2 regions of the Streptomyces sp. NPDC055189 genome follow, and region 2 is predicted to be linked to the other one. Evidence: riboswitches for the same ligand, from Rfam matches in the RefSeq annotation. Region 2 holds a riboswitch; the other holds the start of a gene.

Region 1 (4,811 bases), on a different contig from region 2:
CGGCGGGGGAGTCGAAGGGCAGCTTCAGCTGGAAGAAGACGTCCTGCAGACCCATGGCGCCCAGGCCCACCGGACGCCAGCGGGCGTTGGAGCGGCCGGCCTGCTCGGTCGGGTAGAAGTTGATGTCGACCACGCGGTCGAGGAAGGTGACGGCGGTGCGGACGGTCTCGTCGAGCCGCTCCCAGTCGATGTCACCGGCGGCCGTGTCCACGAACGCGCCGAGGTTCACCGAGCCCAGGTTGCAGACGGCCGTCTCCCCGTCGTCCGTCACCTCCAGGATCTCCGTGCAGAGGTTGGAGGAGTGGACCGTGTGGCCGGGCTCCGCGGTCTGGTTGGCGGTGCGGTTGGCGGCGTCCTTGAAGGTCATCCAGCCGTTGCCGGTCTGCGCGAGGGTGCGCATCATGCGGCCGTAGAGGTCACGGGCCGGGATGGACTTGCGGGCGAGCCCGGCGGCCTCGGCCTTGCGGTAGGCGGCGTCGAACTGCTCGCCCCACAGGTCGACGAGCTCGGGCACGTCGGCCGGCGAGAACAGCGACCAGTCCTGGTCTGCGGCGACCCGGCGCATGAACTCGTCCGGGATCCAGTGCGCGAGGTTGAGGTTGTGCGTACGCCGCTGGTCCTCACCCGTGTTGTCGCGCAGCTCCAGGAACTCCTCGATGTCGGAGTGCCACGTCTCCAGATAGACCGCGGCGGCGCCCTTGCGACGCCCGCCCTGGTTCACGGCGGCGACCGAGGCGTCCAGGGTCTTGAGGAACGGCACGATGCCGTTGGAGTGCCCGTTCGTGCCGCGGATCAGCGAACCGCGGGCGCGGATGCGGGAGTACGAGAGGCCGATGCCGCCCGCGTGCTTGGAGAGGCGCGCGACCTGGTGGTAGCGGTCGTAGATGGAGTCCAGCTCGTCCAGCGGGGAGTCGAGGAGGTAGCAGGAGGACATCTGCGGGTGGCGGGTGCCGGAGTTGAAGAGCGTCGGCGAGGACGGCAGGTAGTCCAGGCGGCTCATCAGGGCGTACAGGGAGGCGACTTCGTCCACCGAGCGGGTGCTGCCGTCCTCGGCCAGGCCGCTCGCCACGCGCAGCATGAAGTGCTGCGGGGTCTCGATGACGTGCCGGGTGATCGGGTGGCGAAGGAGATAGCGGCTGTGCAGGGTGCGCAGGCCGAAGTAACCGAAGCGGAAGTCGGCGCCGTCCTCGATGGCGGCGTCCACGAGAGAGTCCAGGCGCTGAGCGTGGTCCACGACGAACTCGGCGGTGCGGTCCGCGATCAGGCCCTCGCGATGCCCCACGGCGACCGAGTCGGAGAAGCTGCGCACGCCCTGCGAAGCGGCCTCGTCCCGGATGCTGAGGCTGAGCAGCCTCGCCGCCAGCTGCGAGTACGTGGGGTCCTCGGAGATGAGCCCGGCGGCCGCCTCGGTCGCCAGCTCCCGCAGCTCCGCCAGGTCCGCCCTGGCCGAGCGGCCCCGCAGCGCGGCGGCGGCGACTCTGCCGGGGTCGGCGTCGGGGAGGTCGGCGGTCAGTTCGGTCAGGGTACGCAGCAGCGCGGTTCCCGGGCCGTCGGCGGTCTGCTGACCGTCGGTGGTCTGCGCTGACGCAGGTTCGGCTGGCGCGATGGTCACGGAGCACTCCCTCGCTCGGCTCGGAGCCTTGAGGAGGGGAGGCGTGACACACGGGGGCCGCAACCGGGCACGGCTGCGCTCCGCGTCCACCAGCCCATTCCACGAGGCCCGGACGTCGTCGGCACCCGAACCGGGCGGAACGGGTGCGCTGTCGACAGGTCCTCGGACTCACGGGCACGACAAATGCGTACTCATACACCGTTGCGGGACAGTTCCGGACTTGCACCGGATTCCCCTGCGGCGACAGCGAGCACGAGCATACATCTTGTGCTGGCTCTGAGCGGCAGCCCCATATCTTGTGTCGGTGCGTGTATCGCCTAGGGTGGCGGCCGAACTGAAGGCCGAACAGGGGGAGACGGCGTGCGAGGTCGGGTCGCGGGTTGTGCCGCGCTGTTGATGATGCTGCTCAGCGCGTGCGGTGGCGGTGAGGACCAGGTGAGGAAGGCCGATCCGAAGCCCGTACCGACGCAGAAGCGGACCGGGGCGGTCGGGGTCGACGACAAGGCCGATCCCCGCAAGGTCTTCACGGAGGCCGAACTCAAGGCCGCTCTGCTGCCCGCGAAGGAGGTCGGGCCGAAGGCCAAAGCGTACGACGTCACCACCGGCCTCTCCGGGCTGCATTACGCCGACGGCGACTGGGGCAGCTGCGCTCCCGGCAAGGACGCTCGCGAGGAGTTGGCGCGACTGCGGGGGAACAGCGCGGGCCACACGGTGCGTCCCTTCCCGGGTGCGACCGAGGACAAGGACCCCTTCGTCCACGTGAGCCTGGTCTCGATGCCGGTCGAGCGGGCGCGGCGCCACGTCGAACTGCGCAGGCAGCTCAACGACGCGTGCCCCCGCGTCACCGTCGACACCGAGGGCGCTCCGGTGCAGGAGCACCACACGGTCGGGAAGCTGCCCGACCTCGGCGACGAAGCCATCGTGGAGAGCACGCGGACCACGGGCGGCGACGAGTACGACGGCACCGCGCGCCACAAGGTCGAGGTGCGGGTCGGCGGCGTGCTCGTGCTTGTGGACGCGGGCACCGACAAGGACGTGGCGACCCTCGCGGCGGCCAAGGCGGCCGCACATGTCCGAACGGATCTCTACAAGACCTCGTGACGCCGCACGGACGACGAGGGGCCGCCGCACGCACGACGACGGGCCGCCGGATTGCTCCGGCGGCCCGTCGGCGTGTGCGTACGTACGCAAGTCGTGTGCGTACGTACACGAGAAGGCTCAGTGCCCGCCCGGCGCCCCCGCCGTGGCCGGCGGCAGTTCCTCGACGACGCCGGGGTCGCCGACGTCCGCCGTGTAGTCGCCCGGAGAGGTCTCGTCGATGCCGTCAGGGGCCTTCATGGCGCGCAGGACGAAGGTGAGGACCACGGTGACCACCACGTTCAGGACGAACGCCGTGAGGCCGATGTAGCCGATCTCGCCGATGCCGGGGATCTCCTTGGACGAGCCGCCGAAGTGCTTCTGCGTCGGCGAGGCGACGCCGTACGCGGCGACCGTTCCGTAGACCATGCCGACCGCCCAGCCCGCGAGCAGCGCCCAGCGGTGGAACCACCGCGTGAACAGGCCGCCGACCAGTGCGGGCATGGTCTGCAGGATCCAGATGCCGCCCAGGAGCTGGAAGTTGATCGCGACCGTCTTGTCCATGGTGAGGACGAAGGCGAGCGCGCCCACCTTCACCAGGAGCGAGACCAGCTTGGAGACCTTGGTCTCCTGCTCGGGCGTCGCGTCCGGCTTGAGGAAGTCCTTGTAGATGTTCCTGGTGAAGAGGTTCGCGGCCGCGATCGACATGATGGCGGCGGGCACGAGCGCGCCGATACCGATGGCGGCGAACGCGACGCCGGTGAACCAGTCGGGGAACATGTTCTCGAACAGCTGCGGGATCGCCAGCTGGCCGTTCTCCACCTTGACCCCGGCCGCGATCGCCATGAAGCCGAGCAGCGCGAGCAGGCCCAGCATCAGCGAGTAGAGCGGCAGGATCGTGGTGTTGCGGCGGATCACGTTGCGGCTCTTGGAGGAGAGCGTCGCCGTGATCGAGTGCGGGTACATGAACAGGGCGAGCGCGGAGCCGAGCGCGAGCGTGGCGTAGGTCCACTGCCCGGTGTGCCCGGGCGCGAGGCCCGCGACGGGCTTGCCCGCCGCCTCGTTGGCCGCGGAGAACTTGTCGTTCGCCGCCGAGAAGATCGCGTCGAAACCGCCGAGCTTGATCGGGATGTAGATGATCGCGACGGCGATGACGAGGTAGATCAGGCCGTCCTTCACGAACGCGATCAGCGCGGGGGCGCGCAGACCCGACGAGTACGTGTACGCGGCGAGCACCGCGAACGCGATCAGGAGCGGCAGGTCCTTGATGAACCAGTTCGTGTCGGGGCCGCCGCCGACGCCCATCACGTCGAGCACGGCCTGGATGCCGACCAGCTGGAGCGCGATGTACGGCATCGTGGCGAGGATGCCGGTGACCGCGACGGCGAGGGAGAGCCCCTTGGAGCCGAAGCGCCCGCGCACGAAGTCCGAGGTGGTCACGTATCCGTGCTTGTGCGAGACGGACCACAGGCGCGGCAGGAAGGTGAAGATCAGCGGGTACACGAGGATCGTGTACGGCACGGCGAAGAAGCCGGCCGCGCCCGCCGCGTAGATCGCCGCCGGGACGGCCACGAACGTATAGGCCGTGTAGAGGTCGCCGCCGAGCAGGAACCACGTGACCCAGGTGCCGAACGACCGGCCGCCCAGGCCCCACTCGTCCAGGCTCTCGGTCTCGGCCTTGCGCCAGCGCGCGGCCAGGAAGCCCATCGCCGTGACGGCGACGAAGAAGAAGATGAAGACGGCGAGGGCGATGCCGTTGACGCCGCCCTCCGCTGCGAGCTCGGTCATCGGGTCGCACCCCCCTGGGCCTGCTCGGCCTTGCGGGCGCGCTGGTCACGCTGCCACAGCTTGTAAGCGATCATGGTGAGAGCGGTGGAGACGAGCACCCACAGCATCTGGTACCAGTAGAAGAACGGGATGCCGATGAAGGTCGGGTCGACCTTCGCGTAGGAGCTCACCCAGAGCATCGCCACGAACGGCGCGACGAGACAGAGGGCAATGACCACGCGGACCGGCGTGACCACCGGTCTGCTCACTTCAGGCGCATCTGACACTTCGCGGCTCCGCTCCCTCGCTTATCCCACCTTTAACGTGCGGGAAATCTAAGCGAGAGTGTTGATCT
Region 2 (4,811 bases):
CAGATCTGAGGGTGCGGCCCGCTGGTCCCGTGGGCGGGCAATCCGAGCAATGGTGCCTATCCGGCCGGAAGGGTCGGGATCACCGACGTCAGGGCATTGAGTCGTACCCCGGTTCCGGTCCGTCCGACGGAGTCCGGCGGGCCGCGGTACGACTCTGGCATCGGCACTCAGTGCCAGCAAGCGGGGAAAGATGCCAAGTTCTGCGCATCTTTCGCCGCCGTATTGCCAAGTCTGTTAATGCCCGTGGTCCCGTCCGCGTGGCTACCATCACGGGCAGCGCCGACGAGGGCGATCGTGACCGGACAGGAGGAGCCACGGGTGAGCAAGACGTACGCGGGAGCACGGCTGCGGCGGCTGCGGGAGGAGCGCCGCATGAGCCAGGCCGACCTGGCGCGGACGCTCGCCATCTCGCCGAGCTATCTGAACCAGATGGAGCACGACTCCCGGCCGCTGACCGTGCCCGTACTGCTGCGCCTGACGGAGGCGTTCGGCGTCGACCCCGGCTTCTTCTCCGAGCGCGACACCAGCCGCCTGGTGGCCGACCTGCGCGACGCACTGACCGGCGAGGTCTCCGCGGGACGGGTCTCCGCGTCCGACCTCTCGGATTTGGCATCGCGCATGCCCGCCGTGGCGACGGTCCTGGTGGACCTCGGCCGCCGGAACCAGCACCTCACCGAACAGCTCTCCGAAGCCGCCGAGAGGCGCGGGCCGGGAACGGCGGCGCAGCCCCGGTCGGCGCACGAGGAGATCCGCGAGTTCTTCTACCGGCGCCAGAACTACCTGCACGACATCGACCTGGCCGCCGAACAGTTCGCCGCCGAGATCGGCGTACGCCCCGGCGAGGTCGTACGAGCCCTGTCCGCGCGCCTGGCCGAGCGGCACGGGGTCCGTCTGGCCGCGGACGCGGAGGGCCTGCTGCACCACTACGACCCGACGGCCCGCGTCCTGCACCTCTCCAACCGGCTGCGCCCCGGCCAGCAGGCGTTCCGGATGGCCACCCAACTCGCGCTGCTCGAATACGGCGATGAGGTCTCCGCCCTCGCATCGGAGGACTTCGACCCGCAGGCCGCGGCCTGGCCGCTGGCCCGCATCGGCATCGCCAACCACTTCGCGGCCGCGCTGATCCTGCCCTACCGCCGATTCCACGCGGCAGCCGAGGAGTTCCGCTACGACATCGAGCGGCTCACCGACCACTTCGGGCTCGGCTACGAGACGATCTGCCACCGCCTGAGCACCCTGCAGCGGCCCCGGCTGCGCGGGGTGCCCTTCTCCTTCGTACGGGTCGACAGGGCGGGCAACATGTCCAAGCGGCAGTCCGCCACCGCCTTCCACTTCTCCCGCGCGGGCGGCACCTGCCCGCTGTGGAACGTGTACGAGGCGTTCGCCGCCCCCGGCCGCATCCACGTCCAGGTGGCCGCCATGCCGGACGGGCAGCGCTTCCTGTGGACCGCCCGTGCGGTCACCCGGCACCGCGGCGGCTGGGGCGAGCCCGGCAAGACCTTCGCCATCGGTCTGGGCTGCGAGATCCGCCACGCGTCGCGGCTCGTCTACTCCGACGGCCTCGATCTCGACAGCGCGTCCTCCGCCGTGCCCATCGGCATGGGCTGCCGCCTCTGCGAACGCACCGACTGCCCCCAGCGCGCGGTGCCGCCCCTCGACCGCCGCCTGGCGATCGACGAGAACAGCAGCACTTTCGTGCCCTACCCGGTGGCGGGGGACAAGGACTGACGGCCGCCGGACCACGGGGGTGCGCACGGGCCGGGGCACATGCGCTGACCAGGGGCGTACGCCCTGGTCGTGTGCGCTCGCGCGTGCCACAGGTGCAGCATCCCCGCAAGTTGTCAGGAAACTCGGTTGCGCACTAGGGTCACCACGCCTTGGTGAACGGGAAATCCGGTGTGATGCCGGTGCGGCCCTCGCCACTGTGAATCGGGAAGTCCGGCTCCAGCCCTCGCGGCAGCCACTGGGTGCGCAAGCATCCGGGAAGGCGGAGTCCGGTCGGTATGACCCGTAAGCCAGGAGACCGACCAAGGCGCGTTGTCCATCCACGAGGTGCTGGAGAGGGTCTGCTTAGCCATGCACATAGCCGAGGGTTTCCTCCCACCGGCGCACGCGATCGCCTGGGGCGTAGCGTCCGCGCCGTTCGTCGTCCACGGAGTCCGCTCCCTGACCCGTGAGGTCAAGGAGCACCCCGAGAGCACCCTGCTCCTGGGCGCCTCCGGTGCCTTCACATTTGTCCTTTCCGCGCTGAAAATCCCGTCTGTCACGGGCAGTTGCTCGCACCCCACGGGGACCGGGCTCGGCGCGATCCTGTTCCGGCCGCCGATCATGACGGTGCTCGGCACGATCACACTGCTCTTCCAGGCACTGCTGCTCGCGCACGGCGGGCTCACCACGCTCGGCGCCAACGTCTTCTCCATGGCGATCATCGGGCCATGGGCGGGATACGCCGTCTACCGCCTCCTGAAGCGCTACGACGTGCCTCTCATGGTCGCCGTGTTCTTCGGTGCGTTCGTCGCCGACCTGTCCACGTACTGCGTCACCAGCGTCCAGCTGGCCCTGGCGTTCCCCGACCCGAGCAGCGGATTCATCGGCGCCTTGGGCAAGTTCGGCGGCATCTTCGCCGTCACGCAGATCCCGCTTGCCGTCAGCGAGGGCCTGCTCACCGTCCTGGTGATGCGGCTGCTCGTGCAGTCGAGCAAGGGCGAGCTCACGCGGCTCGGCGTACTGCTCCAGGGCAAGAAGCCGGCCGCGCAGGCCGGTACGGACACCAAGACGGAGACGGGGGCCAGCGCCTGATGAGCCGGAACGCGAAGATCAACACCCTGCTCCTGGTCATCGTCGCCGCGCTCGCGGTGCTGCCGTTGGTGCTCGGCCTCGGCGACCACAAGAAGGAGCCGTTCACCGGGGCCGACGCCCAGGCCGAGACCGCGATCACCGAGATCAAGCCGGACTACGAGCCCTGGTTCTCGCCGCTGTACGAACCCCCTTCCGGGGAGGTCGAGTCGGCGCTCTTCGCTCTGCAGGCGGCCCTCGGCGCGGGCGTCCTGGCGTACTACTTCGGGCTGCGCAAGGGGCGCCGCCAGGGCGCCGAACAGGCGCAGGCGCAGGAAGCGACCGCGGAGCAGATGGCGGACGCGGCGGGCAGCAGGCCCGGGACCGAGCAGGTCTGAGCCCGCGTGCTGCCCATTGACGCGGCGGCGCACAGCAGTCGCTGGCGCCGCCGCCACCCCGTGGACAAAGCCGTGCTCGGTCTCGGCCTCACTGTCCTTGCCGTCTCGCTGCCGCCCTGGCCCGGCGCAGCCCTGGTACTGATCACCGCGCTCGCCGTGCTGCTCGGACCCGCCGGTGTGCCGCCGCGCAAACTGTGGCGCGCCTACCGCGTGCCGCTCGGTTTCTGCGTCACCGGCGCCCTGACCCTCATCGTCCAACTCGGCGGGCCCGAAGGGTTCGTCACGCTCGCCGACGGCGGCCCCGCACGGGCGGGCGGTCTGCTCCTGCGCACATCGGCGGCCTCGCTCGGCGTCCTGCTTTTCGCCTTCACCACACCCATGTCGGACCTGCTGCCCCGCCTGGTGAAGGCGGGCGTACCGGCGCCGGTCGTGGACGTCGCCCTGGTCATGTACCGGATGAGCTTCCTGCTCCTGGACTCCATGAGCCGCATCCGGCAGGCACAGGCCGCACGCCTGGGCCACACCACCCGGGCCGCCACCTGGCGCTCCCTGGGCTCACTCGGTGCCACCGCGTTCGTGCGGGCCTTCGACCGGGCGACCCGGCTGCAGGCCGGGCTCGCCGGACGCGGCTACGACGGAACGCTGCGGGTGCTCGTGCCCGACGCCCGGATCTCCCGGGGCTTCGTGGCAGCGAGCGCGGTCCTTCTCACGGGCCTCACGGCTCTCACCCTCGTACTGCAAAGGCTTCTGCCATGAAGGCTTCGTCCATGAGCGAGCCGAGCGTGCCCCTGGTCGCCCTGCGCGCCGCCTCCTACGCCTACGAGGACGGGCCCACCGTGCTCAGCGGCCTGGACTTCGACGTCACCGAGGGCCGCGCCCTCGCCCTCCTGGGGCGCAACGGCAGCGGCAAGACCACCCTCATGCGGCTGCTGAGCGGCGGACTCCGCCCGGATCAGGGCCAATTGACCCTCGGGTCCGTCCCCGTGACGTACGACCGCAAGGGTCTTACGCGGCTGCGCACCACCGTGCAGCTGGTCGTCCAGGACCCGGACGACCAGTTGTTCGCCGCCTCGGTCGAGCAGGACGTGTCCTTCGGCCCGCTGAACCTGGGCCTGTCCGACGGCGAGGTCCGGGCGCGCGTCGCCGAGGCGCTCGCCGCGCTCGACATCAGCGGCTTGGCGGACCGCCCCACCCATCTGCTCTCCTACGGCCAGCGCAAGCGGACGGCGATCGCGGGCGCCGTGGCGATGCGCCCCCGCGTACTGATCCTCGACGAGCCGACCGCCGGGCTCGACCCCGACGGCCAGGAACGCCTCCTGACCACCCTCCAGGGCCTGCGGGACGCGGGGACGACGGTGGTCATGGCCACTCACGACGTGGATCTGGCCCTGCGCTGGGCCGACGACGCGGCGCTGCTCACCCCCTCGGGAGTGCGCACGGGCCCGGTCGCCGAGATGCTGGCCCACCGGGGCCTCCTGGCACAGGCGGGCCTTACCCTCCCGTGGGGCATCGCCGTCACGGAGCTGCTACGGACCAAGGGCCTGCTGGACGGCGACGGGCCGCGCACCCCGGAGGAGTTGGCGGCCCTCACGGCCCCGGTGCTGCCCGGTGCGTCAGGCGGCTGACGTGCGCGCGGCC

Evidence for each region. A riboswitch is a leader RNA that binds a small molecule or an ion and turns the genes downstream of it on or off. The one in region 2 is predicted to bind cobalamin.
Region 1: another riboswitch for cobalamin. It lies ahead of ACWFR3_RS24695 (ribonucleoside-diphosphate reductase subunit alpha); the one in region 2 lies ahead of ACWFR3_RS33915 (energy-coupling factor ABC transporter permease).

Annotation. Positions count from the first base shown of each region.
Region 1 covers NZ_JBSGSG010000037.1:19,082-23,892, forward strand. Annotated here, with positions in the region: gene ACWFR3_RS24695 (ribonucleoside-diphosphate reductase subunit alpha) at 1-1,612, opposite strand, end outside; cobalamin riboswitch at 1,749-1,872, opposite strand; gene ACWFR3_RS24700 (hypothetical protein) at 1,973-2,713, shown strand; gene mctP (monocarboxylate uptake permease MctP) at 2,831-4,477, opposite strand; gene ACWFR3_RS24710 (DUF3311 domain-containing protein) at 4,474-4,743, opposite strand.
Region 2 covers NZ_JBSGSG010000067.1:6,753-11,563, reverse strand. Annotated here, with positions in the region: gene ACWFR3_RS33920 (short-chain fatty acyl-CoA regulator family protein) at 319-1,728, shown strand; cobalamin riboswitch at 1,848-2,046, shown strand; gene ACWFR3_RS33915 (energy-coupling factor ABC transporter permease) at 2,077-2,799, shown strand; gene ACWFR3_RS33910 (energy-coupling factor ABC transporter substrate-binding protein) at 2,799-3,173, shown strand; gene cbiQ (cobalt ECF transporter T component CbiQ) at 3,180-3,929, shown strand; gene ACWFR3_RS33900 (energy-coupling factor ABC transporter ATP-binding protein) at 3,941-4,798, shown strand; gene ACWFR3_RS33895 (MDR family MFS transporter) at 4,787-4,811, opposite strand, start outside.